DNA from 3 places in the Blastococcus sp. SYSU D00922 genome. Region 3 is predicted to be linked to each of the others. Evidence: riboswitches for the same ligand, from Rfam matches in the RefSeq annotation. Region 3 holds a riboswitch; each other region holds the start of a gene.
The links. A riboswitch is a leader RNA that binds a small molecule or an ion and turns the genes downstream of it on or off. The one in region 3 is predicted to bind cyclic di-AMP.
Positions count from the first base shown of each region.

Region 1: another riboswitch for cyclic di-AMP. It lies ahead of ACI78T_RS18825 (aggregation-promoting factor C-terminal-like domain-containing protein); the one in region 3 lies ahead of ACI78T_RS16450 (peptidoglycan DD-metalloendopeptidase family protein).
Region 2: another riboswitch for cyclic di-AMP. It lies ahead of ACI78T_RS15080 (NlpC/P60 family protein); the one in region 3 lies ahead of ACI78T_RS16450 (peptidoglycan DD-metalloendopeptidase family protein).

Region 1 covers NZ_JBJGZL010000017.1:27,720-37,577, forward strand. The annotation lists gene ACI78T_RS18795 (anti-sigma factor RsbA family regulatory protein) at 1-704, shown strand, start outside; gene ACI78T_RS18800 (ANTAR domain-containing protein) at 903-1,619, shown strand; gene ACI78T_RS18805 (hypothetical protein) at 1,802-2,236, shown strand; gene ACI78T_RS18810 (hypothetical protein) at 2,233-2,628, opposite strand; gene ACI78T_RS18815 (glycoside hydrolase family 3 N-terminal domain-containing protein) at 2,763-3,938, shown strand; gene ACI78T_RS18820 (DUF72 domain-containing protein) at 3,940-4,665, opposite strand; gene ACI78T_RS18825 (aggregation-promoting factor C-terminal-like domain-containing protein) at 4,765-5,532, opposite strand; cyclic di-AMP (ydaO/yuaA leader) riboswitch at 5,746-5,885, opposite strand; gene ACI78T_RS18830 (class I SAM-dependent methyltransferase) at 6,013-6,660, opposite strand; gene ACI78T_RS18835 (GNAT family N-acetyltransferase) at 6,682-7,692, opposite strand; gene ACI78T_RS18840 (SDR family NAD(P)-dependent oxidoreductase) at 7,725-8,567, opposite strand; gene ACI78T_RS18845 (flavin-containing monooxygenase) at 8,567-9,858, opposite strand, start outside.
Region 2 covers NZ_JBJGZL010000010.1:77,852-87,709, reverse strand. The annotation lists gene ACI78T_RS15105 (ArsA-related P-loop ATPase) at 1-229, opposite strand, end outside; gene ACI78T_RS15100 (SRPBCC family protein) at 249-680, opposite strand; gene ACI78T_RS15095 (AMP-dependent synthetase/ligase) at 835-2,628, shown strand; gene ACI78T_RS15090 (glycosyltransferase family 4 protein) at 2,671-3,801, opposite strand; gene ACI78T_RS15085 (M48 family metallopeptidase) at 3,798-5,063, opposite strand; gene ACI78T_RS15080 (NlpC/P60 family protein) at 5,149-6,120, opposite strand; cyclic di-AMP (ydaO/yuaA leader) riboswitch at 6,246-6,426, opposite strand; gene ACI78T_RS15075 (hypothetical protein) at 6,616-6,954, opposite strand; gene ACI78T_RS15070 (D-alanyl-D-alanine carboxypeptidase family protein) at 7,033-8,775, opposite strand; gene ACI78T_RS15065 (DEDD exonuclease domain-containing protein) at 8,966-9,858, shown strand, end outside.
Region 3 covers NZ_JBJGZL010000012.1:65,928-75,785, forward strand. The annotation lists gene ACI78T_RS16410 (cyclase family protein) at 1-90, opposite strand, end outside; gene ACI78T_RS16415 (hydroxyacid-oxoacid transhydrogenase) at 223-1,512, shown strand; gene ACI78T_RS16420 (PaaI family thioesterase) at 1,513-1,929, opposite strand; gene ACI78T_RS16425 (hypothetical protein) at 2,044-3,117, opposite strand; gene ACI78T_RS16430 (arginine deiminase) at 3,454-4,722, shown strand; gene ACI78T_RS16435 (basic amino acid/polyamine antiporter) at 4,793-6,202, shown strand; gene ACI78T_RS16440 (copper chaperone PCu(A)C) at 6,223-6,756, shown strand; tRNA gene ACI78T_RS16445 (tRNA-Ile) at 6,775-6,848, opposite strand; cyclic di-AMP (ydaO/yuaA leader) riboswitch at 7,065-7,217, shown strand; gene ACI78T_RS16450 (peptidoglycan DD-metalloendopeptidase family protein) at 7,229-8,446, shown strand; gene ACI78T_RS16455 (TVP38/TMEM64 family protein) at 8,480-9,154, shown strand; gene ACI78T_RS16460 (maleylpyruvate isomerase family mycothiol-dependent enzyme) at 9,151-9,858, opposite strand, start outside.

The DNA of each region.
Region 1 (9,858 bases), on a different contig from region 3:
TCATCGGCGTCTGGGACCGGCTGCTCCAGGAGCAGACCGCAGCCGGCCGCCGGCTCCGCGGCGTGGGTGAGCCGGCCTTCGTCGGGCGGCGCGAGGCGGAGTTCCTGGAGTGCCGGCTGCACGAGCTGCTGCTCAACTCCGCCTTCGACGGCGGCGTGCCGTGGCGCCTGCTCTGCCCCTACGACGAGACGCACCTCCCCCGGGCCGTCGTCCGGGCCGCGGTGCGCAGCCACCCGACGGCGGGGACGTCCGCCGGCCGCCGCCCCAGCCCGGAGTACGCCCCCGACGACGTGACGGGGATCTTCGGTGCCGCGCTGCCCGTCCCGACCGACGCCGTCCTCCGCGGCAGCTACGGGGCCGCGGACATCCCCGCCACCCGCCGGACCGTCGCCCAGTTCGCCCGGAGCACCGGCCTGCCGGCGGAGAAGGTCGAGATCCTCGAGCTCGCCGCCTCGGAGCTGGCGACCAACAGCGTCTGCCACGGCCCGGGCACCGGGACCGTCGCCATGTGGGCCACCCCCAGCGCGGCGGTCGTGGAGTTCAGCGACCAGGGGCACCTGGCCGACCCGCTGACCGGCCGGCGCCTGCCCCCGGTCGACCAGGACGGCGGCCGGGGGGTCTTCCTGGTGAACCAGCTCTGCGACCTCGTGCAGGTCCGGTCCACCGGCAACGGCACGTCGGTCCGCATCACGACCTGGCGCTGACCCGTCCCGCGGACGACACGGCGCCCCGGCCGCTGGCCGTCGGCGACGTCGTCGCTGGCTATGCTGCAGGCAAGCGCGTCTAACAGCCGGCTCGCGGGCGGGACAGCTGTCCCGCCGTTCGACACGCCCTGGAACACCCGGGGCGGCGTCGTCCACCGCCGGCGGCATGGTCCGGTGCCACCCACACGGAGCGCAGCAGTGAATCCCCCTGACGGCGACCCCGTCGCCCAGCCGGCTTTCGACGAGCTCGGCCTGCTCTCCTTCGCCGAGCACTCGCTGGAGTCGGTCCTCCAGCGGGTCACGGCCCTGGCCGCCGGCGTCCTGCCCGGCGAGCCGGTCATCTCCCTCACGATCCTCGGCGACAACCGCCCGACCACCGTCGCGGCCACCGGGGACCTCGCGCAGACTCTGGACGAGACCCAGTACCGGCGAGGGGCGGGCCCGTGCCTGTCGGCCGCGTCGACCGGCCGGACGGCCGAGATCGTCGACACCCGGTCGGACGACACGTGGCCGGAGTTCGCCCGCACGGCCGCGGCAGCAGGGTGCGGCAGCGTGCTCTCGTTCCCGCTGCCGACCCGGGAGAAGGTCTGCGGGGCGATGAACGTCTACGCCCGCCACTTCACCGTCTCCGACCGGCGCACGCGGGACCTGGTCTCGCGCTTCGCCGACTACGCCGTCGTCCCGGTCTCGAACATGTACCTGTACGCGAGCGCCGTGCATCGGGCCGAGCACCTCGCGGCGGCGCTGGACTCCCGGGCCGTGATCGACCAGGCCAAGGGCATCCTGATGGAGCGCTACCGGCTCACCGCCGACCAGGCCTTCCAGGCGCTGACCCGGGTGTCGATGGAGACCAACACCAAGGTGCGGGACATCGCCGACCAGTTCGTGCGCACCGGCGCGCTCGGCGGGCTCTGAGGCGCCGGGTGGGCCGCGCGTGACCGCGCCACCACGGGGGCATAGCCGGGGCACGGTCCACGGGACCGCCGGCAGTCCCGAGGGCCCAGGTCCAGTGGTCGAAGCACCGGCCGCTGGGCCGCCTGGGACGCCGGCGCCGACTGCGGTTGCGGCGCGCCGCCTCCTCGCCGACGGTTGCTGACGTGGATCCCTTCCGCGGGCTCGGAATGCCCCGCATCCCCGGGCTGACCGAGCTCATGAGCCTCCTGCAGACCCAGACGGAGGCGCTGGCCCAGCTCCCCCGCACGCTGAGCGATCTCAACGGGACGGTCAAGGAGCTGACCGAGGCCACCACGATGGCGCACGCGACGATCGCCTCCGCCCAGCGGATCGCCGAGCGCCTGGAGGACCTCGTCGACGAGCTCGAGGAGCCGGTGCGGGCCCTGAAGCCGGGCATCGAGCGGGTGGGCCGGGTGCTCGACGACCCGGTGGTCGACACCGTCCCGGACACGCTGCGCCGCATCCAGGAGGACCTGGTCCCGCTGATCCACGGGCTGCGGGTGGCTCAGGACCGTGTGGGGTCGGTGACCGGGCTGCTGCGCCGCCGGCACCGCGACGACACCGACGAGGGGCTCTAGGCCTCGGGCTGCCTGCCGTCGGGAGCCGGCCGCACGAAGTCGCCGACCGCCTTCTCCAGCTGGGCCCAGGTCGCGCTCCACTCGACCAGGGGGTCGAGGATCCGCTCGAAGACCGCCAGCTGCTGGTCGAACGCCTCCAGCTGCGAGCGGATGGCGGAGATCGACTCCCGCTGCGCCCGCACCGTCTGCGCGATCGCGCTCACCTGCGCAGCGCTCATCGCCCCCGGGGGCGAGGGCAGCGCGGGCAGGTGCAGCCGCGCCGGGACGGCGCCGGCGACCGAGCGGGCGCGGTCGGTGAAGCCGCGCAGCTGGTTGACGAACTCGTCGATCGACCGCCCGACCAGCTTGCCGGTCGCCGTCTGGGGCTCTGGTCTCTCCTGCTCACCGGCCATGACCCGACCGTATTACCCGGGCCGGACGACGGCGAGCGGCCGGCACCGGGGTGTCGCGGGTGCCCCGCGGCCCGCTCAGCGGCGACGATGCGAGGACCACCGCAGCGTCGCCCTGCCCTCCCGGGAGGACTTCCATGCTCACCGCCGGACACCGCGTGTCCGTCCCCGTCGTCGTGCTCGCCCTGTCCCTCCTGGCGACCGCGTGCGGGTCGGACGCGCCCACCGGTCCCCGGGCGCAGACGTCGTCCAGCTCCCCCACGACGGCCTCGACCACGCCGGCGGACCCGGTCGAGGTCGCGCTGGCGGGGCTCGACCGTCGGGCGCAGGTCGCCCAGCTGTTCGTCGCCGGCGTGCCGCTGGACGACCTCGGCAGCGGGGACGCGGTGGCGGAGAGCGGCGTGGGCGGGCTCTTCATGGCCGGCCGGTCCACGGCCGCCGCGGAGGAGCTGGCGCAGGTGAGCCAGCGCTGGCAGGCCGCGGCCCCCGGTCCGGGGCTGTGGGTGGCCGCCGACCAGGAGGGCGGCGACGTGCAGACCCTCCGCGGCCCCGGCTTCGAGCGCCTGCCGTCGGCGCTCCAGCAGGGGTCGATGCCCCCGGCCGACCTCGCGGCGCTCGCCCAGGGCATGGGGGCGGCGCTGAGCAGCGCCGGGGTGAACCTCGACCTCGCCCCCGTCGCAGACGTCGTCCCGCCGGGCAACGAGCAGGCCAACGAGCCGATCGGCTACTACGACCGCCAGTACGGCAGCACGCCCGAGGCGGTGGCGGCCGCGGCCGGCACCGTCGTCGAGGGGCTGGGCGGCGCCGGCGTCACCGCCACCCTCAAGCACTTCCCCGGCCTCGGGCGGGTGCAGGCCAACACCGACACCTCCGCGGACGTGACCGACACCGTCACGACCGCCGACGACCCGCAGGTGGCGCTGTTCGGCCAGCTCGCGGCCTCGGCCGCCTCACCGTTCGTCATGGTGTCGTCGGCGACCTACGCCCAGATCGACCCCGACGACCAGGCGGCCTTCTCGTCCGTGGTCCTCATGGGTCTGCTGCGCGGGCGCCTGGGCTTCGACGGCGTGGTCATCTCCGACGACCTGGGCAACGCGGAGGCGGTCAGCGCGGTGCCCCCGGGCGACCGCGCGGTGCGGTTCATCGCCGCCGGCGGCACCCTCGTGCTCACCGTCGACCCGGAGCTGGTGCCCGAGATGATCGACGCCATCCTGGCCCGCGACGCGAGCGACCCGGTGTTCGCCCGCACCGTGGACGCGGCCGTGCGCACCGCACTCACCGCGAAGCAGCGGGCCGGCCTCCTCGAGGGGTGAGTCAGCCGAGGAGGTCGCGGAGCCGCTCGGCGTTGCGGACCGCGTGCCCGTACCCGTCGTTGTTGAAGTAGACGTACACGTCGCGACCGGAGGCGGCCCACTCCCCCACCCGGTCGGCCCACCAGCGGAGGTCGTCCTCGCCGTAGGACCCGGCGTAGAGGTGCGCCGGATCGGGCCCGTGCATGCGGACGTAGACGAACGGCGCGGTCGCGCGCAGGACGCAGGGCAGCTGCGCGCCGCTCATGACGCAGTAGGCGGCGCCGTGCCGCTCCAGGAGCGCGAACACCGCGTCGTCGTGCCAGCTGGGGTGCCGGAACTCGACCGCCACCCGCATCCAGGCGGGCAGCCGCTCGAGGACGTAGGCCAGCCGGGCGTCGTCGCGCTGGTGGGCGGGGTGCAGCTGGAGCAGGAGGACCGCGCGGCGGTCGCCGAGCTCGTGCCAGGCGGAGGTCAGCCGCGGCAGCCAGGGCTCCGGCCCGTAGAGCCGCTTGGCGTGGGTGAGCCCGCGGGGCGCCTTGACCGAGAGCTGGAAGCCCGGCGGCAGCCGGCGACGCCAGCTCGCGAAGCCGGCGTCGCGCGGCCACCGGTAGAAGCTGGCGTTCAACTCGACGGTGCCGAACCGGCGCACGTAGTGCGCCAGCCGGTCACGGGACGGCGTCCCCGGCGGGTACAGGACGCCGTCCCAGTGGTCGTAGCTCCACCCCGACGTCCCGATGTGCACGGCCACGACGACCTGCTACCCCGCTTCTCGAGTGTTCTGCGTGCTCCAGGGGTCCTGCAGCACCCCGGGAGCGGGAGCAACACTCGAGAAGCGGGGATCAGCGGATCAGTACCAGCCGCTGGACTGCGACTTGGCCCACGCGCCGCACGGCGAGCCGTAGGCCTTCTCGATGTAGATGAGGCCCGCGTCGATCTGGCGGTAGCCGTCCGACGTCTTGGCGATGCCGGTGCCGGCCCAGGTGGAGTCGAGGAACTGGGCGATCCCGTACGCAGTGCTGCTCGGGTTCTGCGCGTTCGGGTTCCAGCCGCTCTCCTTGCCCCAGAGGCTCTCGAGGCAGCTGAACTCGCCGGCGCTGCCGACCTTGCTCATCGCGTACTCCTTGTAGGAGCCGGCGGGAGCAACGGCGGCGTTGGTGCCCTGGCCGGGGCGCGCGGCGGCGGCCTCGGCCTCGGCGGCACGGGCGGCCTCGGCGCGGGCGGCCTCCTCGGCGGCGGCCTTGGCGGCGGCCTGCTCGGCGGCGATGCGGTCGAGCTCGGCCTGGACGGCGGCGTCCTGGGCGGCCTTGGCGGTGGCCTGCTCGGCGTCCCGCTCGGCGCGGCTGGCGGCCAGCTGCTCGAGCGAGCCGACGACGTCGCCCTGCAGCTTCTGCGGGGTCTGGGCGCTGACGCCGAGCTGCTCGGCGACGCTGACCGACTGGGGCTGCGCGGCGTCGGCCTGGGCGGGCGGCCCGCCGGCGGTGACGACGCCGACGATCAGCGCGCCCGCGGCGGCGGTCGAGAGGTACAGGGCGGGACGGCGGCCCTTCGCGGGCAGCCGGGTGCCGCGCGCGCGGAGGGCGGCGGCGGACGAGGACAGGGTGGTGCGGATGTTCATGGGGTGCGTGTGCTCCGGATGACGGCGCAGCGGTACGGCCCGCGCTCAGAGGGCGCGGGCGATCCACTGCTGTGTGGCGACGGGCAGCGCGGCGGGCGGTCGCCCGGCGGACCGCATCAGCGCAGGGGTCTCCCGCGCGACGGTCCGGATCGGCTGCTGCGTGCAAGGTCTGCCCGAGGGCGGGCCGTGCTGCTGCTCTCCGTTTCTTCGGTCTCTTCCGTGGCCGCCTACCGAGTTAGCTGACGGATTCGGGCGGGAAGCAGCCCTACCCACCCCGAGCCTGGGCTCGGAGCAGGATTCACCCCAGTACTGCGGTGGGTCCCCGGCTCGCCCGTGTGGTGGGCGACTCGGCGGCGCCCGGCGCGGCCTCCCCCGGTGGGGCAGGAACAACCGGCCGGACCCAGCCAACGTAGCCGCCGTTATCGAGTCGTGACAACGCCGGATCCGAAATCGGCGACGTGATGCTTCTCGCCCCACCCGTCACGGCAGTCTCCAGACCGTCGTCCGCCGAACCTGTGGTCCTTCGGTGTCCGGGACGTCGAACATCGCCAACCGCTGCAGGCGGTCGACCGGCACGTATGGCCGACCGGGGTCGCCCAGGAACACCTCCGCGCCCCGCGCGCGGGCAGCCTCCAGCCACGGCAGGACGCGCTCGCTCATCACGCGGTCGTAGCAGACGTCGCCGGCCAGGACGACGTCGACGACCGGCGGGTCCTCGCCCAGGACGTCGCCGAGCACGGCGATCGGTGGCACCCCGTTGGCCTCGGCGTTCACGGCGACCGCCGCGTGCGAGAACGGGTCGATGTCGCTGGCGCTGACCTGCGCGGCGCCGGCCAGCGCGGCGGCGATCGCGACGAGCCCGCTGCCGGCGCCCAGGTCCAGCACCGACCGGCCGGCGACGACGCCCGGCTGGTCGAGGACGTGCCGGGCGAGGGCCTGGCCGCCGGGCCAGGCGGCGGCCCAGAAGGGCGGGTCGGTGGGCGCCACGCCCCGCTCGGTCTCGATCGCCTCCCACAGCGCGACGACGTCCGCGGCGACGTGCAGGATCACCTCGGGGACGAGCGAGGGCCGCTCCGGCCGGGTGTGGTCGCGGACGAACTGGGCGGGGACGGCGCGGTCGGACGGCACGCCTCCAGTCAACCGGACGCCTCAGACCCCCGGCACCCGCGTGGACCAGGCGGAGAACTGCCCGGCCGGCCGGAAGCCCAGCGCCTCGTTCACCGCCACCATGGGCCGGTTGCCCTCGGAGTTGTAGGTGCTGATCCGGCGCACCGACGGGAAGGAGGCCGCCAGCTCCCGCAGCACCGCCACCTTCATGCGGGCGCCCAGCCGGTGGCCGCGGTGCTCGCGCAGGACGAGCGTGCCCGCCTGCTGTGCCCGGACCGGCACCGACAGCGGGATCTGCAGATCGGTGTAGCCGACCAGGCGGCCGTCGTGGACGGCGCCAGCAGAGACCACCGTCCGGCCGCGGGCCAGGGACACGGCCTCGACCTCCCGGATGCGGGCGCCGTCCCAGTCCTCCTCCTCGACGGGCAGGTCGCCCTGCGGTGCGTCCGTCGTCATCCGCCGGGCGAGCAGGGCGCGGTCCTCGAGCAGCGCGTCGGGAGTGCGGTCCCGCCAGGTGACGACCTCGTAGCCCGCGCCCGCTGCCGTCGCGTCCTCCTCCAGCGCGGCGAGGCGGCCCTCGGGCACCGGCAGGTCGAGGTCGCGCCGGGTCTCCAGCAGGTCGCAGGACCACCCGTGCCGCTCGGCGAACGCGCGGCCGGGGTTGTCCGGCACCGGCTCGTCGACGTCGGCGATGGCCACCGTGCGGCTGTGCGCCGCCGCGAGGGCCAGCGCCTCGGCGAGCAGGGCGCTGCCGATGCCGCGGCGCCGGTGGGCGGGGTGGACGGCGAGGTCGAGGATCGCGACCGACGTGTTGTCGCGCTCGGGCAGGATCAGCCGCAGCGCACCGGCGACCGCGCCGTCGACGACGGCGGCGCAGTGCGTGCCGGTGCGCGAGCCGCCCGCGGTGAGCAGCTCACGGCCGATCGCGACGTGGTCGGCCGCGGGGCGGGGCGGTTCGTCGGGGCGCTCGGCCAGCGAGGCCGCGGCCCAGACGGCGCACCAGTCGGCGAAGAGGGCGTCGTCCGGGCCGAGCTCGACGAGGCGGGAGGTCACCTCCCGGTTCTACCGCCCGGCACAACCGGATTTCAGGCGGCCGGCGGCTTCGCGGGCGCCGCCCGGCGCGCGATCAGCTTCCAGTAGCTACCGGGCGTCAGGCGGACGAGCACGTCCGGGACCTTGGCGCTCCAGCCGATGAGCAGCCGCGGCCGGCGCTCCTCGATCGCCTCGACGATCTGCGCGGCGGCCTTCTCGGGCGGCATGCGCAGGAGCTTGGCGAACTGCTTGCGGCCGGCCTCGTACTCCTCGATCGAGACGCCGGACCCGGTGCGCGCGCTCTCGGCGATGCGGGTCTTGATGCCCCCGGGGTGCACGACGGTGACGCCGACCTCGTCCTCCGCCAGCTCGTGCCGCACGGCCTCGGAGAAGCCGCGGACGGCGAACTTGCTGGCCGAGTAGGCGGCCTGCCCGGCGGGGGCGAAGATGCCGAAGACGCTGGAGACGTTGACCAGGTGCGCTCCGGGGTGCGCCTTGAGCACCGGGAGCAGGGCGTGGGTGAGCCGCACGACGGCCCGGAAATTGACCGCCATGACCCAGTCGAACTCCTCGAGGGTCACCTGGTCGAAGCGGCCGCCGAGCGCGACGCCGGCGTTGTTGACCAGCAGCGTGGTCTCCGGGTGCTCGGCGGCGAGCGTCGCGGCCAGGGCGTCGGTCTGCGCGTCGTCGGACAGGTCCGCGACGTGCGTCGTGACGGTCAGGCCCGGGTGGGCGGCCCGGGTCCGGTCGGCGACGTCGCCCAGCCGGTCCTTGTCCCGGTCGACGAGCACGAGGTGGCTGCCGCGGGCCGCGAGCTGGGCCGCGAGCGCCTCGCCGATGCCGCTGGCGGCGCCGGTGACGACCGCGGTGCCGCCGGCGAACTGGTAGGGACCCATCAGGCGACCGCCTTCTCCGTCGTCGTGGCGGGCACGCGCTGGAACGTCATGCCCTCGTCCTCGAGCGAGCCCCGCCGCATGAGCTGGACGTCGCGGATGTAGTTCTGGTGCAGCCGCCACGGCTTGCGCCGCCCCTGCTTGGGGAGGTCTGCCAGGCTGCGCTGCACGTACCCCGACGACAGGTCGAGGAACGGCTGGTCGGCGCCCTCGGGTGGCGCGACCGGCGTGGCGGAGACGTAGCCCTCGGCGTCGAGGTGGTTGAGCAGCCGGCAGACGTAGCGGTTGACCAGGTCCGCCTTGAGCGTCCACGAGGCGTTCGTGTAGCCGATGACCATCGTGAAGTTGGGGACGCCCGAGAGCATCATCCCCTTGTACGAGACGGTCTTCGAGACGTCGACCCGCTCGCCGTCGAGGCTCAGCGTCATGCCGCCCATCGGGAGCAGGTTGAGCCCGGTCGCCGTGACGATCACGTCGGCGTCGAGGTGCTCGCCGGACTCCAGCTGGATGCCCTTCTCGGTGAAGGCGGCGATCCGGCCGGTGGCGATGGACGCCTGGCCGCGGCGCAGCGCGCGGAACAGGTCGCCGTCGGGCACCAGGCACAACCGCTGGTCCCAGGGGTTGTACGGCGGGTTGAAGTGCGTGTCGACGTCGACACCCGGCAGCTGCTTCTGCGTGAGCCGGCGCAGCAGCTTCTTCGCGGCCGACGGGAAGCGCTGGCTGAACTGGTAGAACGCCGTCGACATCAGGACGTTCTTCCACCGGACGATCGGATAGGCGACCTTCACCGGCAGCTTGTTGCGCAGGAACGTGGCCAGGGGGTCGCGGCCCGGGAGCGCCATGATGTAGCTGGGCGTCCGCTGCAGCATCGTCACGTGCTCGGCGTCCCCGGCCAGGTTGGGCACCAGGGTGACGGCGGTGGCCCCGCTGCCGATGACGACGATGCGCTTGCCGGTCCCGTCGAAGTCCTCGGGCCAGTGCTGCGGGTGGATGATCTCGCCGGTGAACCGCTCCTCGCCCTCGAACGTCGGGCGGAAGCCCTCGTCGTAGCGGTAGTAGCCGGAGCAGACCTGCAGCCACGAGCAGGTGAGCCGGACCGTGTTCCCGCTGTCGGTCCGCCGGGCGGTGACCGTCCAGCGCGCGTCGGCGGCCGACCAGTCGGCCGAGAGCACCTGGTGGTGGAAGCGGATCTTCGAGTCGACGCCGTACTCGCGGGCGGTGTCCTGGATGTAGGTGCGGATCGCCTCTCCGTCGGCGATCGCCTTGGAGTCCTTCCACGGCCGGAAGGCGTAGC
Region 2 (9,858 bases), on a different contig from region 3:
GGACCGCGCCGATCCCGTCGGCGGCGCCGGCCCACAGACCTTCGACGGCGGCCTGCGGGTCGACGGCCCGGACGGTGAGACCCGGTTCGGCGTCCAGCCCGGCGACCGCGGGCGCCTGGCGGGACAGCAGCACGGTGCGGCGGCCCGTCCGCGCGGCGCGAACCGCCGCCGCGGCGGCGAGGGTCGAGGTCCCGGCCCCACCCGGGCCGGTGAGGAGCAAGGTACGCATGGCACGGCCCACTGAGAACTCAGCCCTCGACGCGCTTCTTGAGCTCCTTGAGAGCCGTGTCGAGGATGACCTTCTCGGCCTTGCGCTTGATCATCCCGAGCATCGGGATCGAGAGGTCGATGGTGATCGCGTAGGTCACCTCGGTGGCGCCGTCCCGCTCGGTGAGCGTGTACGACCCCTCCTGGCGCTTCTGCATCTGGCCCTTGACCAGGTTCCAGGACACCTTCCGGTCGCCGTCCCACGTGTAGTCGAGGACGTAGTCGTCCTTGACCGCCCCGGCGTCGAGGACGAAGTGCACCTGCCGGGCGCGACCGTCCGGGCCGGTCTCGAGGACCTCCACCTGCTTCGCGGAGGCGACCCACTGCGGGTAGGCCGGGAAATCGGCGATGACCGCCATGACGTCGGCCGCAGGAGCGTCGACGACGATCGACTGGGTGGACTGGTCGGCCATGGGAGGCAGGCTAACCGTTTCCCGGCGTCCAGCGAGCAGACGGCCCGGGACTCTGCTACTCACGGGTAGCGAGAACGGCTAGATTCCACACGACGTCCCTGTCCGGGGCCGTGGGCGACGGTGCCCGTGGGCGGTGGGGAGGAGAGGACCAGGCGTGCGCGAGTTCAGCGTCCCCGCGACCACCGAGGTGGGTCCGGACGAGGCCATCCCCGACATGCTCACCACGAACGTCGCCGAGCACGGCGACGAGGTGGGCCTCCGCCGGCGGGTGGACGGCCAGTGGCGTGACGTCACGTGGAAGCAGTTCGGCGACGAGGTCCGGGGCGTCGCCAAGGGGCTCATCGCCGCCGGCGTGGCCGCCGGTGACCGTGTCGCCCTCCAGGCCAAGACGCGTTACGAGTGGACGGTCTTCGACTTCGCCATCTGGACCGCCGGCGGCGTCGTCGTCCCGATCTACGAGACCTCCAGCGCCGACCAGGTCGCCTGGATCCTGTCCGACTCCGGCGCGACCGCCGTGGTCGTCGAGCGCGACGAGCACGCCGCGGCCGTCGAGTCGGTCCGCGACCAGACGCCCGACCTCCGCTCGGTGCACGTCATCGAGGACGGCGCGATGGACCAGCTGATCGCGTCGGGGAAGGACGTGCCCGACAGCGAGCTGGAGGCGCGGCGCGCGACCCTCAAGGCCGACAGCCTGGCCACGCTGATCTACACCAGCGGCACGACCGGGCGGCCCAAGGGCTGCGAGCTCACCCACGCGAACTTCCTGTTCGAGATCGGCAACGGCATCACGCTGCTCGACCGCTTCATGAGCGTGCAGGGCTCGCTGCTGCTGTTCATCCCGCTGGCGCACGTGCTGGCCCGGGTCCTGCAGGTCGGCGCCATCAAGAACCGCACCGTCATCGGCCACACGCCGGACGTGAAGAACCTCGTCGAGGACCTCGGGGAGTTCAAGCCCACGTTCGTGCTGGCCGTGCCGCGCGTGTTCGAGAAGGTCTTCAACAGCGCCAAGGCCAAGGCCGAGGGCGACGGCAAGGGCAAGATCTTCGACAAGGCCGCCCAGGTGGCCATCGACTGGTCCCGCGCGCAGGACACCGGCGGCCCCGGCCTCGCGCTGCGCGCCCAGCACGCCCTGTTCGACAAGCTGGTCTACGGCAAGCTGCGGGCCGCCCTGGGTGGTCGCTGCCTCGGCGCGATCTCCGGCGGCGCTCCCCTCGGCGAGCGGCTGGGCCACTTCTTCCGCGGCATCGGCGTCACCGTCTTCGAGGGCTACGGCCTGACCGAGACGACGGCCGCCGCGTCGGTCAACCACGACGAGGCGCTGCGCATCGGCACCGTCGGCCGCCCGCTGCCGGGCGTCGAGTTCCGCATCGCCGACGACGGCGAGGTGCTCATCCGCGGCGGCATCGTCATGCGCGGCTACTGGAAGAACGAGGACGCCACGAAGGAGGCCATCGACTCCGAGGGCTTCTTCCACACCGGCGACCTCGGCGAGCTCGACGACGACGGCTTCCTGAAGATCACCGGCCGCAAGAAGGAGATCCTGGTGACCGCGGGCGGCAAGAACGTCGCCCCGGCCGTCCTGGAGGACCGGCTGCGCGCCCACCGCCTGGTCAGCCAGTGCATCGTCGTCGGCGACCAGCGCCCGTTCATCGCCGCGCTGATCACCCTCGACGAGGAGGCGCTGCCGCAGTGGCTGGAGTCCAAGGGCAAGCCGGCCGACCAGTCGGTCGACCAGCTGCGCGAGGACCCGGAGCTCAAGGCCGAGATCGACGCCGCGGTGAAGGACGCCAACAAGGCGGTGTCGCAGGCCGAGGCGATCAAGAAGTTCACGATCCTGGCCACGGACTTCACCGAGGACAACGGGATGCTCACCCCGAGCCTCAAGCTCAAGCGCGCCGTGGTCATGAAGGAGTTCGGCGACGAGGTCGAGAACCTCTACGCCCGCTAGGACCGACCGCTGAGCCCCGTCCCGCACCTCGCGGGGCGGGGCTCAGTGCTGCGCGGGGTCGAGCAGGTCGGCGAACGTGGCGGCGATCGTCGTCCAGGACCAGCGCTCCTCCACCCACGCGCGCCCGGCCTTCCCCATCGCCCGCGCCCGCGCCGGATCGGCCAGCAGGTCGGCGACGGCGTCGGCGACGGCCTCCGGGGAGCGCGGCTCGACGACGTGGCCGGTGACGCCCTCCCGCACCGCCTCGGGGGCGCCACCGGAGGTGCCGGCCACGACGGGCCGCGCGCAGGCCGCCGCCTCGAGGAACACCATGCCCAGGCCCTCGACGTCCAGACCGGCCCGGCGGGTGCGGCACGGCATGGCGAAGACGTCCCCGGCGGCGTAGTGCGCGGGGAGTGCGGCCGGGTCGACCGGCCCGGTGAACACGACGGAGCCGGTGAGCCCGCGCGCCGCGACCGCCCGCCGCAGCGACGTCTCGAGCGGACCGCCCCCGACGAGCAGCAGGCGCGCCCCGGGATGCCGGGCCAGCACCCGCGGCCAGCCGGCCACGAGCACGTCCTGCCCCTTGCGCGCGACCAGGCGGGACACGCACACCACGACCGGCGCGTCGCCCAGGCCGTACTGCTCGCGGACCGCGGCGCCGTCGGCGTCCGGGGTGAACCTGTCGACGTCGACGCCCGGGGACAGCTGGGCCAGCCGGGTGCGCGTCCCGAGGGCGGGCGCGAGCCGCTCGCGGGTGTACTCGCTGATGTAGGTGACGACGTCGAGGTGCGACGCGATCCGCTGCATGAGCTGGCGGCTGCCCGGCAGGGCCACCCACCCGGTCTCGTGCCCGTGGGTGATGCCGAGCACGTGCCCGACACCCGCCGCCCGGAGAGCCGGCGCGATCAACCCCAGCGGGGCGGCCGCACCGAAGACGGCGCTGTCGCACCCGTGCCTGCGGGCGAGCTCCGCCGCCGTCCGGGCGACCGACCGGGTGGGCAGCAGCATGGTCGTCGGGTAGCGGACCACCTCGTAGGGCAGCGCGGCGTCGTGCTCCTCCCAGCCCTGCGACCGCGAGGCGAGCACGACCAGGGACTCCGGCGGCCGGCGGGCCAGGAGCGCCGCGACGAAGGTCTGGATCCCGCCCTGGCGGGGCGGGAAGTCGTTGGTGACGACGAGGGTCCGGCTCACGGCCGCTCCAGCCGCGTCCAGTCCTCGGCCATGGCCAGGCGCTGGGAGACGGTCGGGTGCGAGCCGTAGAACCACTGCCAGAGGGCGGGCGGGTCGGGATCGTTGAGGTTGGAGCCGGCGAGGTCGCGCTGCATGTCGGCGAACGCCTCGGGGTCCCGGGTGAGGTCGAGGGCGTGCACGTCCGCCCGGGCCTCGATGTGCCGGGACACCGCGTTCTGCACCGGCGTGGCCACCAGCGTGCCGACGGCCATGAGGAAGAGCACCAGCGGGATCACGCGCGGGTCACCCGGCGCGTCGGCGCCGGCCCTCCGCAGGAGCGCGGGCGAGGAGACCAGCCAGCCCAGCAGAGCGACCCCGGCACCCGCACCGAGCGCGCCGATCAGCGTCCCGGTGAGGACGTCGTCGGTCGCCACGTGGCCGAGCTCGTGCGCGACGATCGACTCCACCTGCGCGTCGGGCAGGCGGTCGAGCACCGTGTCGTACAGGACGATGCGGCGGGTCGAGCCGAACCCGGAGACGTAGGCGTTGAGCGCCGTCGTCCGTCGCGAGGCGTCGGACACCAGGACGTCCTCGACCGGCGTGCCGTTCTCCTCCGCCAGCTCCAGCAGATCGGTGCGCAGCTGCCCGGCGGCCAGCGGCTCGAACCTGTTGAAGGCCGGCTCCATCAGCACCGGCCAGAGGAAGGAGCCGACGACGACGAGGGCGGCGGCGCCCGCCGCGGCCCACGCCCACCAGGTGCGCGGCAGCTTCCGGGCCAAGAGGACGACCACCAGGAGCCCGAGCGCGGTGAGGCCCGCGTCGATGGCGGTCGAGACGGTGACGTCGCGCAGCCAGAGACCCCAGCTGCGGGTGGACAGCCCGTACCGGTGGCGCACCGACTCGCCGTAGGCGGACAGCGGCAGGGTGACCAGGCGGCCGATCACCGCGAGCGCGAGGACCCCGAGGAGGACCTGCCAGACCCATCCCCCGCCCAGCGGCGCCGCCACCGCCCGCACCAGCCGGGAGCCGAGGCGCGTCAGGCCGAGCACGGCCGACACGAGCAGGCCCAGGAGCAGCGAGGCGACCGACGCCGGCCGCAGCGACGCCGCGAAGGCCTCGGCGCGGCCCAGCTCGGTCGCGGACAGACCGGCGGTCGGGTCGACCGGGCTGCGGCCGCCGGCCGGCTCCGGCAGCGGCGACCACGGGGTGGCGACCGCGATGACCACGACGAGCGCGACGCCGAGGACGACCGCAGTGATCAGGGCGGCCCGGCGAGCGGTCACCCGGCCGATCCTATGAGGACCTGCCGGGACGACGAGGGCCGGTGACCCCTGGGCGGGTCACCGGCCCTCGGCGCGGTGCGGTCGGTCAGCCCGCGATGCGGCGGGCGTGCGTGAAGCCGCTCATCGAGTTGAAGTCGACCACCATGACCGGCTTGCTCGACGTCGACGCGTGGACCATCTTCCCGTTGCCGACGTACATGGCCACGTGGCTGGTCGGGCTGTAGTAGAAGAGCAGGTCGCCCGGCTGCAGGTCACCCACCGAGACGGGGGTGCCCATCGTGGACTGGCTCCGGCTCGAGTGCGGCAGGCTCACGCCGGCCGCGGAGTAGGCGTACTGCGTCAGCCCGGAGCAGTCGAAGGAGTCGGGGCCGCCGGCGCCCCAGACGTAGGCGTCGCCGACCTGGGCGAGCGCCGTGTCCACCGCGACCTGCGCCGCACCGCTCGGGGCGACGACGCCGCTGGGGACGGCCTGCGCCTCGGTTCCGCCGTGCGCCCGGGCGACCTGCGCCTGCTGGGGCGCGGTGAGGGCGTCGTACTGCCGCTGGTAGTCGGCGATGTCCCCCTCGAGCTCCTCCTGCTGCGCGGCGATGTCGTCGACGGCCTTCTGGGCCGCAGCGCGCGCCTCGGCCGCGTCGGCCTGGGCCGACTCGGCGGCGTCCGCGGCGTCGGCGACCTCGGCGAGCTGGGCCGTGGTGTGCCCGGCGATGGCGTCGAGCGTGCCCAGCTGGTGGACGAACTCCTCGGCGGAGTCGCTGGTCAGCAGCACGTCCAGGCGGGAGAAGCCCTCGGTGGTGTACGCCGAGCGGGCAAGCTGGCGCACCTGGCCGTCGAGCGCGTCGAGCTGGGCCTGCGCCTCGGCGGCGGCCTTCTCGGCGTCGGCGACGGCGGCCTGCTGCGCGTCGAGCTGGACCTTCGCCTCGTTGAGCTGCTCGGTCACGACCTCGAGCTGGTGCTCGGCCTCGGCGACCTTCTGCGCGGCCTGGGCGGCGTCGGTGACGGTGGCCGGGTCCGCGGCGGCGGTCCCCGGCAGGACGGTGAACGTGAGGGCCGCGGTCACCCCGAGGAGGAGACCCGAGCGCAGCCATCCGACGTGTCCGGACGCGGACCGACGAGGGAGGTGCGACTGTTCGAGGGCGTGCGACAGTACGGCGTGTGGGGTCGCCACGAGCGGCGGCTCTCCGTTTCTTCCTCTGCTACCGCCTACCGAGTTAGCTGACGGGTTCGGGCTGGGAAGACTGGCCCTATCCCCTGCGCACCGGCGAACCGGCCCGGCAGGAGAACTCACCCCAGGACTGCGGTGGGTCCCCGGCTCACCGTCGAGCACCTGTGCAGGCGCCGTCGGGCGATTAGGCGGTGCCCGTCCGAGGTCACCCCTCAGCGGGTGACGACCACTCGGTCGGACCGGCCGACCCTACGACCGTGATGTCCCCGTGACAAACCGAGGCTCCTGGGACCCGTGTGACGGAGATCGCTCCGAGTGCCGTATTCGCAGGTGGGCGAGCCGGTTTCCGCCCTGTGTGACCTGGAGCGGACCGTTCCGTCCGGGTGCTCGTCAGCCGGTCCGGCGGCCGTTGCCGGCGCCCCCGGCCGACCCGTCGCGGTGCCCCTCCCGGTGCCGCAGCGGGGGCACCAGGCCGACGTCGGCGAGGGCTCGGACGGCCCGCCGCTCGACGTCGTCGAACTCCACGACGACGCCCGGCCGCGGGACGACGACGTCCTCCGCGGCCACGTCGTCCGCCGTCGCGTCGACCGTGCCGCGGGCGCGGCCGGGAAGCGGCACGACCACCGGGTCGGTGCTCTGGCAGCCCGGGGGCGCGCCCAGCAGGACGGTGACGACGCAGTCGGCGCAGCCCGTCGGGCGTGCGGTGCAGGTGTCGCAGTCGATCAGCATGGCTCTTCTCCTCCGTGAGTCGAGACGCACGCTAGGAGCGGCCACCGACAATTCCGGCCCGTCGCCGGACGCGGGGCCTCAGGTTCCGGCGTACTCCCAGTGCCAGGGCTCCTCGCGGCCCCGCCCGGGCTCCGCCCAGTCGGGGTGCAGGAAGCCGAAGCGGCCCGCGTTGGCCTTCATCCAGTCGTACTGGGGCGTGCCGAACCGCTCGATCCCGCCGCAGAGGTCGACGGCGAGCCCCCAGCCGTGGTTGCTCGTGCCCGGGACGGCGGCCAGCGCCGGCTTCTCCCCGTAGAGCTTCACCTGGCTGGCGTAGGTCCGGTAGGAGTCGGTGATGCAGATCGGCGTCCCGAAGGCGCCGGCGAAGGCCGTCGACATCGCCTTGTAGGCCGCCGCCGCGTCGCAGCGCAGGGAGTGCGACCCCACGCCGATCGGGCACAGCGCGCTCGGCGGGATCAGGCCGTTCGGGTATCCGCCCCACGATCGGGCGCCGTCGTAGCTCGGCGGGTAGACGGTGTTGCCGCACTCCATCCTGAGCGCGCCGCCCGTGGGCCCCGGAGCGGCGACCGGTGCGCGCTGGCCGAGGGTCGGCCGGCCGAGCCCGAGCACCTGGTCGGCGGGCAGCGTCCGGACCACGACCGCGCCGGCCCGCGCGTCGGCGGCCAGCATGGTCTTGGTGTCCAGGGCGATCCCCACGTGGCCCAGACCCGCCTCGGGCGTCCCCAGGAACACCAGGTCCCCGGGGAGCACGTCGGCCGGCGCGACCGGGGTCGTCACCGCGAACAGCTCCGCCTGGTTGCCCGGCAGCGCCACCCCGGCCCCGCCGTACACCGACTGCACCAGCGCACCGCAGTCCCACGAGTCCGGACCGGCCGTGCCCGGGGCGTAGGGCCGGCCGAGCGCGTCCATGGCGGCGGTCACGGCGGACAGCGTCTCGGCCGGGAGGACGAGCAAGGACGAGGGCTGGCGGGGCAGCTGGGCCGCGCCGCGCTGGGCGCCTCCCCCGCTCGCCCCGACCGGCACCAGCCCGGGCGGCAGCCCGGCCGCGGGGTCGAGCAGCGCCGAGGCCGGCGGGGCGGTGACGCCGGCTGCCGCCAGCTGCTCGACGTAGGCGCGCCAGTTGGCCGCCGTCCGTTCGTTGACGTCGAGCTGCTCCTGCTGCAGCTGCGCGAGCTGGCGGTCGACCACGCTGAGCGCGTCGTCCAGCTCGTCGGTGACCGCGTCGGCCTGGGCCTCGAGCTCGGCCACCTTGGCGGCCACCGCGTCGGCGCGCTCCCGCGCCTGGGCGAGGGCGGCCTCGGCGCGCTCCTGCTCGTCGAGCGCCGCCTGCCGCTGCTCCTCGGCGGCGCCGATCACCTGGGCGGCGTGCGCGTCGACGACGTCGAGGAAGCCCATCGCCGCGACGACCTCCCCCGGGTCACCCCCGGAGAGCAGCAGCGTCAGGGGGGTCACCGCGCCGCCGTCGCGGTAGACCGCCGCGGCGTAGCTGGCGACCTCCCGCTGGTAGACGGCGAGCTCGCCCTCGGCGTCGGACACGACCGCCTCGGCGGCCGCCACCGCCTCCTCGGCGCGAACCTGCTCCTCGCGGGCCGCGGCGACCTCCGTCTGCTGCTCCTGCAGACCGGTCTGCACCTCGGCGGCCCGCTGCTGCAGCTGGTCGAGGGCGCGGCTGTCGAGCACGGCCGACGTACCGCCGGGCTGGTCGCTGGGGTCCGCCGCCGCGGGCTGCGCCGTGGCGACCGCGAGCGCGGCGACCACGAGGACGGGGAGGGCCGTCCGGGCCGCCGTCCCACCAGTGCGCCACCGGGAGCGCGGGAGCATCAGACCACCTCTGCGTGTCAGGGCCGCGCTCGTCCTCGGGCGCGGCCCACCAGGGGAGATGGTGTCCTGATCACCCGCCGACCGCCAGGCGAAACAGGCCGGTTCCCCACTCGTGGGCGACATCCCGTGCGCCGCCCTCCCCCGGCGCGGCATCACAAGAGTGTCATTACCCCGACCTACCGTCCGCCCCGTGCCCTTCCCTCCCGCTGCCGCCCCGCAGCTGAGCCGGTACGAGCAGGTCACGATCGACGAGCTCGGCACCCCGCTGGCCGACGTCACGTTCGTCGTCGTCGACCTGGAGACGACCGGCGGATCTCCCAAGGACAGCGCGATCACCGAGATCGGCGCGGTCAAGGTGCGCGGCGGGGTGGTGCTGGGCGAGTTCCAGACGCTGGTCGACCCGGGCCGGGAGATCCCGCCCTACATCAGCGTGCTGACCGGCATCACCTCGATGATGGTCGCCGCGGCGCCGCGGATCGGCGCGGTGCTGCCCGGCTTCCTCGAGTTCGCCCGCGGCGCGGTGCTGGTGGCGCACAACGCGCCGTTCGACCTCGGGTTCCTCAGGGCCGCGTGCGCCGAGAGCGGCATCGCCTGGCCGGCGGCGGCGTCGGTCGACACCGCCGTGCTGGCCCGGCGGCTGCTCAGCCGCGACGAGGTCCCCAACTGCAAGCTGGCCACCCTCGCGCCGTACTTCTCCGCCACCACCTCGCCCACCCACCGAGCCCTCGACGACGCGCGGGCGACCGTCGACGTGCTGCACGGCCTGTTCGAGCGGCTCGGCCCCCTCGGCATCACCTCGCTCGAGGAGCTGACCGGCCTCACCCGGCAGGTCGACCCGGAACGGCTGCGCAAGCGGCACCTGGCCGACAGCGTGCCTCGCGGTCCCGGCGTGTACCTCTTCCGCGGCCCCCGCGACGAGCCGCTCTACGTGGGGACGTCGAACGACCTGCGCAGCCGGGTCCGCAGCTACTTCTCCTCCAGCGAGCAGCGCAGCCGCATCACCGAGATGGTGGCCCTGTCCCAGCGGGTCGACGCGATCCCCTGCGCGCACGACCTGGAGGCGGCGGTCCGCGAGCTGCGGCT
Region 3 (9,858 bases):
CTCGTCGTCCTCGCCCCACTTCCCCCAGTTGGTGGGGGCGTCCTTGAGCAGGTCGGCGAGGGCCGGAGGGGTGGTCGCTGCGTCGGTCATGGAGGCCTCCAGGGGCTGAGAGGGGAGTGGCATCCCGGAGTGTCTGCCGGTGTGGTGCCGACCACAACCGCGTGCAACATTCGGTGCAACCGACCCCCGTCCGCACCCCGCCCGACCGCCGAGAGGGACGCCATGAGCACCGCTACGCCCGCCCACCCCGAGTCCGTCTTCACCTACGGCGCGCCCCAGCTGAAGTTCGGCACCGGCGCGTCGGACGAGATCGGCTACGACCTCAGCAAGTACGGCGTCCAGCGGGTGCTCGTGGTCACCGACGCCGGCCTGTCGGCCACCGGCCTCCCGCAGCGCGTGGCCGACCAGATGGCGCAGTTCGGCATCGAGGCGCAGGTCTACGACGGGGTGCACGTCGAGCCGACCGACCAGAGCCTGATCGCCGCGATCGACGAGGCGCGCTCGACCGGGCCGTGGGACGCGTTCGTGGCCGTGGGCGGCGGCTCGAGCATCGACACGGCCAAGGCGATCAACCTGCTGACCACCAACCCCGGCGAGCTCATGGACTACGTGAACGTGCCGGTCGGCAAGGGCGAGGCGCCGTCGCAGCCGCTCAAGCCGCTGGTCGCCGTCCCGACGACGACCGGAACCGGCTCGGAGAGCACCACGATCTGCGTGATGGACGTGATCTCGGCCCGGGTGAAGACGGGGATCAGCCACGCCCGGCTGCGGCCGACGCTCGCGGTGATCGACCCGGCGCTCACGCTCACCCAGCCGCCCGGGGTGACGGCGGCGTCGGGGATGGACATCCTGTGCCACGCGCTGGAGAGCTACACGGCCCGCTGGTACACGACCTACGAGCACAAGACGCCGGAGCAGCGGGTGCCGTACTGCGGCTCCAACCCGATCTCGGACATGTGGTCGGAGAAGGCGCTGTCGCTGCTGGCCGGGTCGTTCCGCCGGGCTGTGCGGCACGGGGACGAGGTGCAGGCGCGTGCGGACATGGCGATGGCGGCCACGTTCGCCGGCATGGGGTTCGGCAACGCCGGAGTGCACATCCCGCACGCCAACGCCTACCCGATCGCCGGGCAGGTGAAGGACTTCCACCCCAAGGACTACCCGGCCGACGAGCCGATGGTGCCGCACGGGATGTCGGTCGCGCTGACCGCGCCGGAGGCCTTCCGGTTCACGTTCGACTCCGCGCCGGACCGGCACGTGCGGGCCGCCCAGCTGCTGGCGCCGAACGCGGGCATCCCGACCGCGCCGGAGGAGTTCCTGCCGATGGTGCTGGCCGACCTCATGCGCGACATCGACATCCCGAACGGCGTGGGCGCGGTCGGGTTCGGGGAGAACGACATCCCCGACCTCGTCGAGGGCACGATGAAGCAGCAGCGGTTGCTCGCCACCTGCCCCAAGGAGGTCACCGAGGACGACATCGCCGGCATCTTCCGCCGGTCGATGTCGCTGTGGTGATCAGCCGGCCCGGACGACGCTCTTGGTGACCGAGGCGGCCGCGACGATCTGGCCGTCGACCGTCGCGTCAGCGCGCATGAAGGCGACCGAGCGGCCGCGTCGGAGCACCGTCCCGGTGATGTCCACCCGCTTGTCGGGCGAGACGGGTCGCAGCAGGGACACCGTGATGTCGTGGGTGACGGCGTGCTCGTCGTCCTCGAGGCGGCGGATCAGCGCGAGGAAGCAGGCGACGTCCATCAGCGTGTAGATGACCCCGGCGTGCAGCAGCCCGCCCGGGTTCAGCGTGGGCTCGGCGACCGGGAACCAGATGCCCGCCGGCGGGTCGTCCGGGTCCTGCAGCTCCAGCCCGAGGAAGCGGTGCAGCGGGATGCCGAGGACGGCGCTCACGCGTGCGTCGAACATGCTGTCGGAGGGCATCGAGCCGCCTCTCGTCGGGGAGGGCGAGCCTCGCACGGCCCGCGTCGCCGGGGGTCGGGCGCCCGACGAGCGCTCGGTGCAGTGACTGGAACGACATCGCTCCAGTGGCTGTAGTCAGCCGGCCGGCGGGAGGCTCCAGCGGATGCCCGCCGCCCAGTCCGCCGGCCGGTAGACCAGCGTGCCGGTGGTGGCCGGCACGTCGAGGACCACGGTGCCGGCAACCGGGGCGTCGGGGCCGGGGCGGCCGTTCGGCCAGCCGTCGGCGAGGCACCCGGCGGAGGCGGCGGTGTCCACGTCGGCGGTGACGGCGTCGTCCGCGCCGACGAAGCGGAAGTCCGCGGCGCTCGGCGACGGCGGCGTCCCCTCGGCGGCCGGGGTCGGGTCGGCGACCTCGACGTGCAGGCCGAGCAGGTGGCCGTTCTCGGGGGTGACGGCGCCGGCCGTGCAGGCGATGTCGGCCTCCACGCGGACGAGGGTGATCGTGAAGTCGACGGTCCCGTCGGCGGCCTTGTGCTCGTACCGCTCGCCCAGCGCGAGGGTCGTGTCCGCCGGAGGCGGGGGAGGCGGTGGCTCCTCCGACGGGGGCGGCGGCTCCTCGGACGGGGGCGGCGGCGTCTGCGTCGGGGGCGGGGTCGCGGGTGGCGTGGACGGCGAGGCAGGGGCGGCCGGCGTCGGGTCGGTCACCGCGGGGGTGGCCGGCGGTGGCGGGGCCGGCGGTCCGACCACCGGGGGGCCGAGCACCGGGGGCTCTGCGGGCGGGGCCGGGGGAGCGGGGAGCCGCTCGACGGGGTTGTCCAGCTCGTCGAGGGAGTCGTAGCGGTTCGCCGGGATCCGGGCGTCCACGTCGTCGTCGTCAGAGGCGGGCACGTAGTCGTCGCCCGCTTCCTTGGCGCGCGCCGCCTCGAGCGCTGAGTAGCGCTCGTCGTAGTCCTCGAGCACGACACCGATGTCCGGCACCTGCAGCGGCCCGCCCGTCGGTTCGGACTCGTCGACCGGGAACCACACGTCGTCGAGCGTCGACAGGACGTCGTCCTGGCTCGTGACGGGCAGCTCGTCGCGCTGCGCGGTCGGGTAGGGCACCGGGTAGACGGCGGAGACGACCGCGGCGACGGCGAGCGTGCCGCACGTCGTCCCGAGCACGTAGACCGAGCGGCCGGCCCTCGGCCGATCGCCCTTGTGCTTCGCCATGCAGCTCCCCCGCGGCTCGGAACGACGTCCCCTCCAGCGTGTCCCGTCCAACGGAGGACGTCCACGGAGGTGACCGCTGTTCACGTCGTGTCGGCCGCTCGGCCACCGGCCGACGGCGCGTTCGGCCGAGCCGTCACGGTACCGCTACAGCCGGTGAGACGGCATCGCCAGCAGAGCGCGAGAACCGGTTCCCCGCACCCCGGAGCGGTCGTATGCTCACTCGCCGTCGTGACGTCGTCGACGCCAGCTGCGTCGCCCTCGGCCGAGGCCAGGTTGCCCGGTTTCCGTCCGTCGTCGCCGCGTCGACCGGTTTCCTGCGTCTCCCGGAGAACCGCCGTGAGCACCACAACGCTGGCACCGACCGCCCGGACGACCGTCTCCTACGGCGTCCACTCGGAAGTGGGCGTCCTCCGCAAGGTCCTGGTCTGCGCGCCGGGCCTGGCCCACTCCCGGCTCACCCCGCGGAACTGCGACGACCTCCTGTTCGACGACGTCCTGTGGGTGGACAACGCCCGCCGCGACCACGCGGACTTCGTCGAGCAGATGCGCGCCCGCGGCGTCGAGGTGGTGGAGCTGCACGACCTGCTGGCCGAGACGATGGCGATCCCCGAGGCCAAGGCGTGGATCCTGGACCGCAAGATCACCGTCAACGAAGTGGGGCTCGGGCTGGTCGACGCCACAAGGGAGTTCCTGGAAGGGCTGCCGGACCGGCGGCTGGCGGAGTTCCTCGTCGGTGGGCTGTCCACCGCGGACCTGCCCGCTGACTTCCGCCCGGGTTACGTCGCCCTGGCCCGCGAGTCGACCGGCGTCCGGGAGTACCTGATGCCGCCGCTGCCGAACACGCTCTACACCCGCGACACCACCTGCTGGGTCTACGGCGGGGTCACCCTCAACCCGCTGTTCTGGCCGGCCCGGCACGACGAGACCCTGCTCTACAAGGCGATCTACACCTTCCACCCGGACTTCGCGGGCTCCACCGTGTGGTGGGGCGACCCGGACCGCGACTGGGGGCTGGCCACCTTGGAGGGCGGTGACGTCATGCCGATCGGCAACGGGGCCGTCGCCATCGGCATGAGCGAGCGCACCTCACGGCAGGCCATCACGCAGTTCGCGGCGGCCCTCTTCGAGAACGGCGCCGCCTCGCGGGTCCTCGTCGCCGGCATGCCGAAACTGCGGGCGGCGATGCACCTGGACACGGTGTTCACGTTCGCCGACCGCGACATCGCCACGGCCTACCTCGACATCGTCGACGGCATCCACACCTTCAGCCTCCGGCCCGGCGACAGGGAGCCGGTCGAGGTCACGGAGGAGACGAGGTCGTTTCCCGAGGTGGTCGCCGACGCTCTCGGGCTCTCCGAGCTCCGGGTGCTGGGGACGGGCGGGGACGCCTACGCGAACGAGCGCCAGCAGTGGGACTCCGGCAACAACGTCGTCGCGGTCGCACCGGGCGTCGTCTTCGCCTACGACCGCAACACGCACACGAACGAGGTGCTCCGCCGGGCGGGGGTCGAGGTGATCCCCATCGTCGGAGCCGAACTGGGCCGGGGGCGAGGCGGCGGCCACTGCATGACCTGCCCGATCATCCGCGATCCCGTCGACTTCTGAGCCGGGCATGGTGGACACAGCTCCGCGGGTGGACACGGCTGCCGAGGTCCCGACGCCGACGCCAGGCCGGATGAGCCTGCCCACGCTGACCGCGATGGTCGTCGGCAGCATGGTCGGCGCCGGGGTGTTCTCCCTGCCCGCCCGCTTCGGCGTGGCGACGGGGATCCTCGGATCGCTGATCGCATGGGCGATCGCGGGGGCGGGCATGCTGATGCTCGCCTTCGTCTTCCAGAACCTCGCCATCCGCAAGCCCGACCTGGACTCCGGCGTCTTCATCTACGCCAAGGCCGGTTTCGGCGACTACGTCGGCTTCAACTCCGCCATCGGGTTCTGGGCGAGCACCGTCGCAGGCAACACCTTCTACTGGGTCTTCATCACCGCGACCCTCGGTGCCTTCTTCCCGGCCTTCGGCGACGGCGACACGGTTCTCGCCGTCGCCCTCGGCACGGCCGGGGTCTGGTTCTTCCACTCCCTCATCGCGCGTGGGGTCCGCGACGCCGCCGTCATCAACCGGATCGTGACGGTGTTCAAGATCCTGCCGATCCTGGTCTTCGTCGTCGTGCTGTTCATCGCGTTCGACGCCGGTGTCTTCGCGGACAACTGGATCGCAACCGGCTACGGCGACCTGGGCTCCCTGGACGAGCAGATCCGCAACACGATGATCATCACGACGTTCGTGTTCATCGGCATCGAGGGCGCCAGCGTCTACTCGCGGTACGCCAGGCGGCGCGAGGACGTCGGACGGGCGACGGTCCTGGGCTTCCTCAGCGTGCTGTCGATCTTCTCGTTGGTGACGCTGTCGAGCTACGCCGTCTTGCCGCAGCCGGAGATCGCGGCGACGCGTCAGCCGTCGATGATCGGGGTGTTCGAATCGGTGGTCGGGGACTGGGGGCGCTGGTTCATCAGCGCGGCCGTCGTCGTGTCGGTGCTGGGCGCGTACCTGGCGTGGACGCTGATGGCGGCCGAGGTGATGTTCATCCCCGCCCGCAACGACGACATGCCCGCCTTCCTCGGCAGGGAGAACGACCGGAGCACCCCCATCACCGCGCTCGTCGTCACCTCGCTGGCCGTGCAAGGACTCCTCGCGGCGACCCTGGTCCTGACCGACGCGCTGAACTTCATGCTCGACCTGAGCACCTGCCTCGCGCTGATCCCGTACTTCCTCGCTGCCGCCTACGCCCTGAAACTGGGTCTGACGGGGGAGTCGTACGACGGTGTCGACCGGCGGACGCGGCGCAAGGAGGCCGTCGTCGCCGGGATCGCCACCGCGTACACCTTGTTCCTGTTCGAGGCCGCCGGCCTGACCTTCCTCCTGCTGGCGACGGTGATCCTCGCCCCGGCCACGGTGCTGTACGTGAAGGCGCGGAGCGAACGGGGCCGCCGGATCTTCAGCCCCACCGAGGCGGTGCTCTGCGCCGTCATCGTGGCCGCCGGGATCACCGGCATCGCCGGCCTGGCGACCGGCTTCATCGCCATCTGACGCCACTCCCTGGAGGCGACGTGAAGCGCGCCGGGTTCGTCGCGACGCTCCTGCTCGTTGTCCTGCTCGCCGGTTGCAGCGCGCTGCGGACCGGCCCGTCGAGCTACGAGCACACGAGGTTCCAGCTCGACAGCGTCGACGGTCGGATCGGCCCCCTCCGGCTGCTCAGCGTGTCCATCGCCTCTCCCGGGACACGCGGCAGCTTCCACGTCGCCGGCGACAGCGCCGCCCTGCTCCTGACGATCGCCAACGACGGCGAGGACGAGGACGAGCTCATAGGGGCGAGCAGCGACGTTGCCGACGAGGTCGTGCTCCGCGACGGCGACGACCCACCGGACGCCGACGTCGCGGTGACAGTGCCGCCGGGCGGAGTCGCCGTGGTCCGCGACGTGGCTGGGGCGCACCTGGAGCTGACGGGGCTGCAGGAGCGGCTGCGCAGCGGCCTGGACGTCCCGGTCACGTTCGAGTTCCGGGATGCAGGCTCGCTGACCCTGAGCGTGCCCGTCGGCACCTACACCGACGTGCGCCCGGACAGGTTCAGCCCGCCGCTCTGAGGCACCCGGGGACTCGAGTGGGGCGGGTGGGGCTCGAACCCACGACCCAGGGATTATGAGTCCCATGCTCTGACCGGCTGAGCTACCGCCCCGACGGCCTCCAGCCTGCCAGATGGCCCCTCCGGGAACGGGTGGTGGAGGGGCTCGGAACCGGCGGTTTCCGGTCCCGGCGAGGGCCGTCCGCCGCGGCTCGGAGGGCTGACCTGCGGCTCGTTATCTCGCCGTGACTTTCACTCCTGCCCCACGTACCGTCGTCCGCGGTCCGGACGAGCTGCCGCCCTCGAACCCAGAGGGCATCGGCCGGGCCCCGCCGAACCGTGCCGGACCGATGTCCGCGCGGACCGGGGAACCACCGCAGTACTGGGGTGAATCACGCCCGCGCGTTTCGGGGACGCGGGTGAGTAGGGCATTTCCGGCCCGAACCCGTCAGCTAACTCGGTAGGCGGTCGCGGAGAACAGGAGACGCGTCGCCTTGGCGACCCTGCACCACACCGAGATCACCCCTGCCCAGAACCAGCTCCGGCACCGCACCAGGCGGGCCGGCCTCGTCGCCGGAGCCCTCGCGGCCCTCCTGCTGAGCACCGCGACGGCCCACGCCGCTCCGGGCGACCGCACCGCCGAGGCGCAGAGCGAGCACGACGCCGTCGAAGCCCGGGTCGCCGAGATCTCGGCCCGCGTTGCCGAGGCGGAGGAGACCCTCCAGCGGCTCACCGTCGAGGCGGAGGCCGCCGCCGGCGAGGCGCTCGCGGCGCAGGCCGCCCTGGCCGCCGCCCAGGAGGAGGCCACCGCCACCGCCACCCGGCTCGCCGAGGCGCGCGGCGCCGTGGACGACGCCGAGGAGCAGGTCTCGGACGTCGGCCGGGAGGCCTACATGGGCGGCGACGACACGTTCGGTGACGTCGCGATCCTGCTCGACGCCGACAGCCCGACCGAGGTGCTCCAGCAGGCGGCCACGCTCGAGCACCTGGGCGAGCAGCGCATGGAGGTGCTCGACCAGCTGGAGGCGGCCGAGATCCGGGAGCGCCGTGCGGACCGGGCGGCGCGCACCGCCGTCGCCGAGCGGGACCGGCTCGCCCGCACCGCGGCGGAGAAGGAGGCCGCGGTCAACGAGCAGCTGGCCGCCGCGCAGGGCACCTTCGACGCCGCCGCCGCGGAGAAGGCCGCGCTCGACGGGCAGCTGCGCGAAGCCGAGATCCGCCTCCTCGCGCTGCAGGGTGCCCGGGACGCCGAGGCCGCCTGGGCGGCCCAGCAGGCGGGGGCGGCCGCGAGCACGCTCACCGCGGCGGCCGGCGCGATCGCCCCGACCACGGGCCGGGTCACCTCCTGCTACGGCAACCGGTGGGGCACGCTGCACGCCGGCGTCGACATCGCCGCCCCGATCGGCACGCCGGTCTTCACGCCGGCCGACGGCATCGTCCTGCAGGCCGGCCCGGCCAGCGGCTTCGGCCTGGCGGTCGCGGTCCAGCACGGCGACGGGACCATCACCCTCTACGGGCACGTCAACCAGATGTTCGTGTCCGCCGGGCAGGTCGTGACGGCCGGCCAGCAGATCGCCGAGGTCGGCAACCGCGGCCAGTCGACCGGACCGCACCTGCACTTCGAGGTGCACACCGGCGGCCTCTACGCGAACCGGGTGAACCCCGTGCCGTGGCTGAGCGCTCGCGGCATCTCTCTCGGCGGGGGTTGCTGACCCCGGGCGTCCGCCCCGGGTGAGGATGGACGGGTGAGGACGGCGGTCGACAGCACCTGGGTGCGTGCCGCCGTCCTCGGCCTGGTGGTGCTCGCCGGGCTGCTCCTCGCGGTCACCGTCGAGCTCCCCGACGTCGGCACGGTGCGGACCTGGGTCGACGGCGCCGGCCCCTGGACCTGGGCCGGGATCGTCCTCGGCGTCGCCGTCGTGCTGCTGGCGCCGGTCCCGCGGTCGGCCGTCTCGGTGCTGCTCGGCGTGGTCGTCGGCTTCCAGGCGGGCCTGGCGGTGGCCCTCGCCGGCGGGCTCCTGGGCGGGCTGGCCGCCTTCGGCCTCGCTCGCCTGCTCGGCCGCCCGGCCGTCGCGCGCCTGGCCGGGAAGCGGATGGAGCGCGTCGACCGGCTCATGCTCGACAGGGGCTTCTGGGCGCTGCTCGCCGGGCGGCTCCTCCCGGTCATGCCGTTCGTCGTCCTCAGCTACGGCGCGGGCCTCACCGCCGTCCGGCTCGGGCCCTACACGCTGTCGACCGCGCTTGGGCTCGTCCCGAGCACCCTGGTGCAGGTCGGGGTCGGCGCCTCGGCCGGCGTCCTGGCGCACTGGGCCACGACCGTCACCGTCGTGCCGGTCGGCGTCGTGGTCCTCGTGCTCGCCGGGGTCGGCTTCCTGGCGTGGCGCCGGCGGCGTCCGGCGCCCGAGCGGGAGCCGGTCTAGCCCTTCCGGAACAGCCGTCCGAGCATGCCGCCGGCGCCGCCGACGGTGCGCGCGGCGAGCTGGAGGATCGGGCCGCCCGGGATGCCGGGGACCGCCTGCACGATCGGCGCGAGCTGGAGGAGGCCGCCCACGTCGTGCACCTTGAGCTTCCGGCGCGCGACGGCCGGCACGGGGTTGATCCGCCCCGAGGCCGCTTCCAACAGCAGATCGGCCGGCCCCTCGACCGCGGGGCCCTCGATCCGCCCGGCCGGCACCTGGTGGACCGTCCACCCACCGCCGGACGAGACGAACGTCCAGCCGCCGTCCGGGGTCGCCAGGGTGACCTCGCCGTCGATCGCCATGGAGGCGGCCAGCCCGCCCGTGACGTCGGCCAGCGCGGCCAGGCCTGACTGCAGGACGTCGGGCGGCGGGGGAGCGGCGCCGCACGACACCAGGTCCAGGCCGTGGACGGCGAGCTCGTAGGCCTGCCCCAGGACGACGCTCAGCAGCGGGATGCGCCCGACGACCGAGACGGTGAGCGCGGTGTCCAGATCCTCGGGCTCCTCGGCGAGGTAGCGGGCCGTCGCCTCGCGGTTGCGCCGCAGCCCCTCCAGCACCTCCTCCCGCGAGGCGTCGCGGTGCGCGGCGGTCACCCGGGCGTTGGTGGCGTCGACGTCCGGTGGAGTGCCCGTTCCTCCCGCGCGTGCCGAGGCGATGAGGTCGGC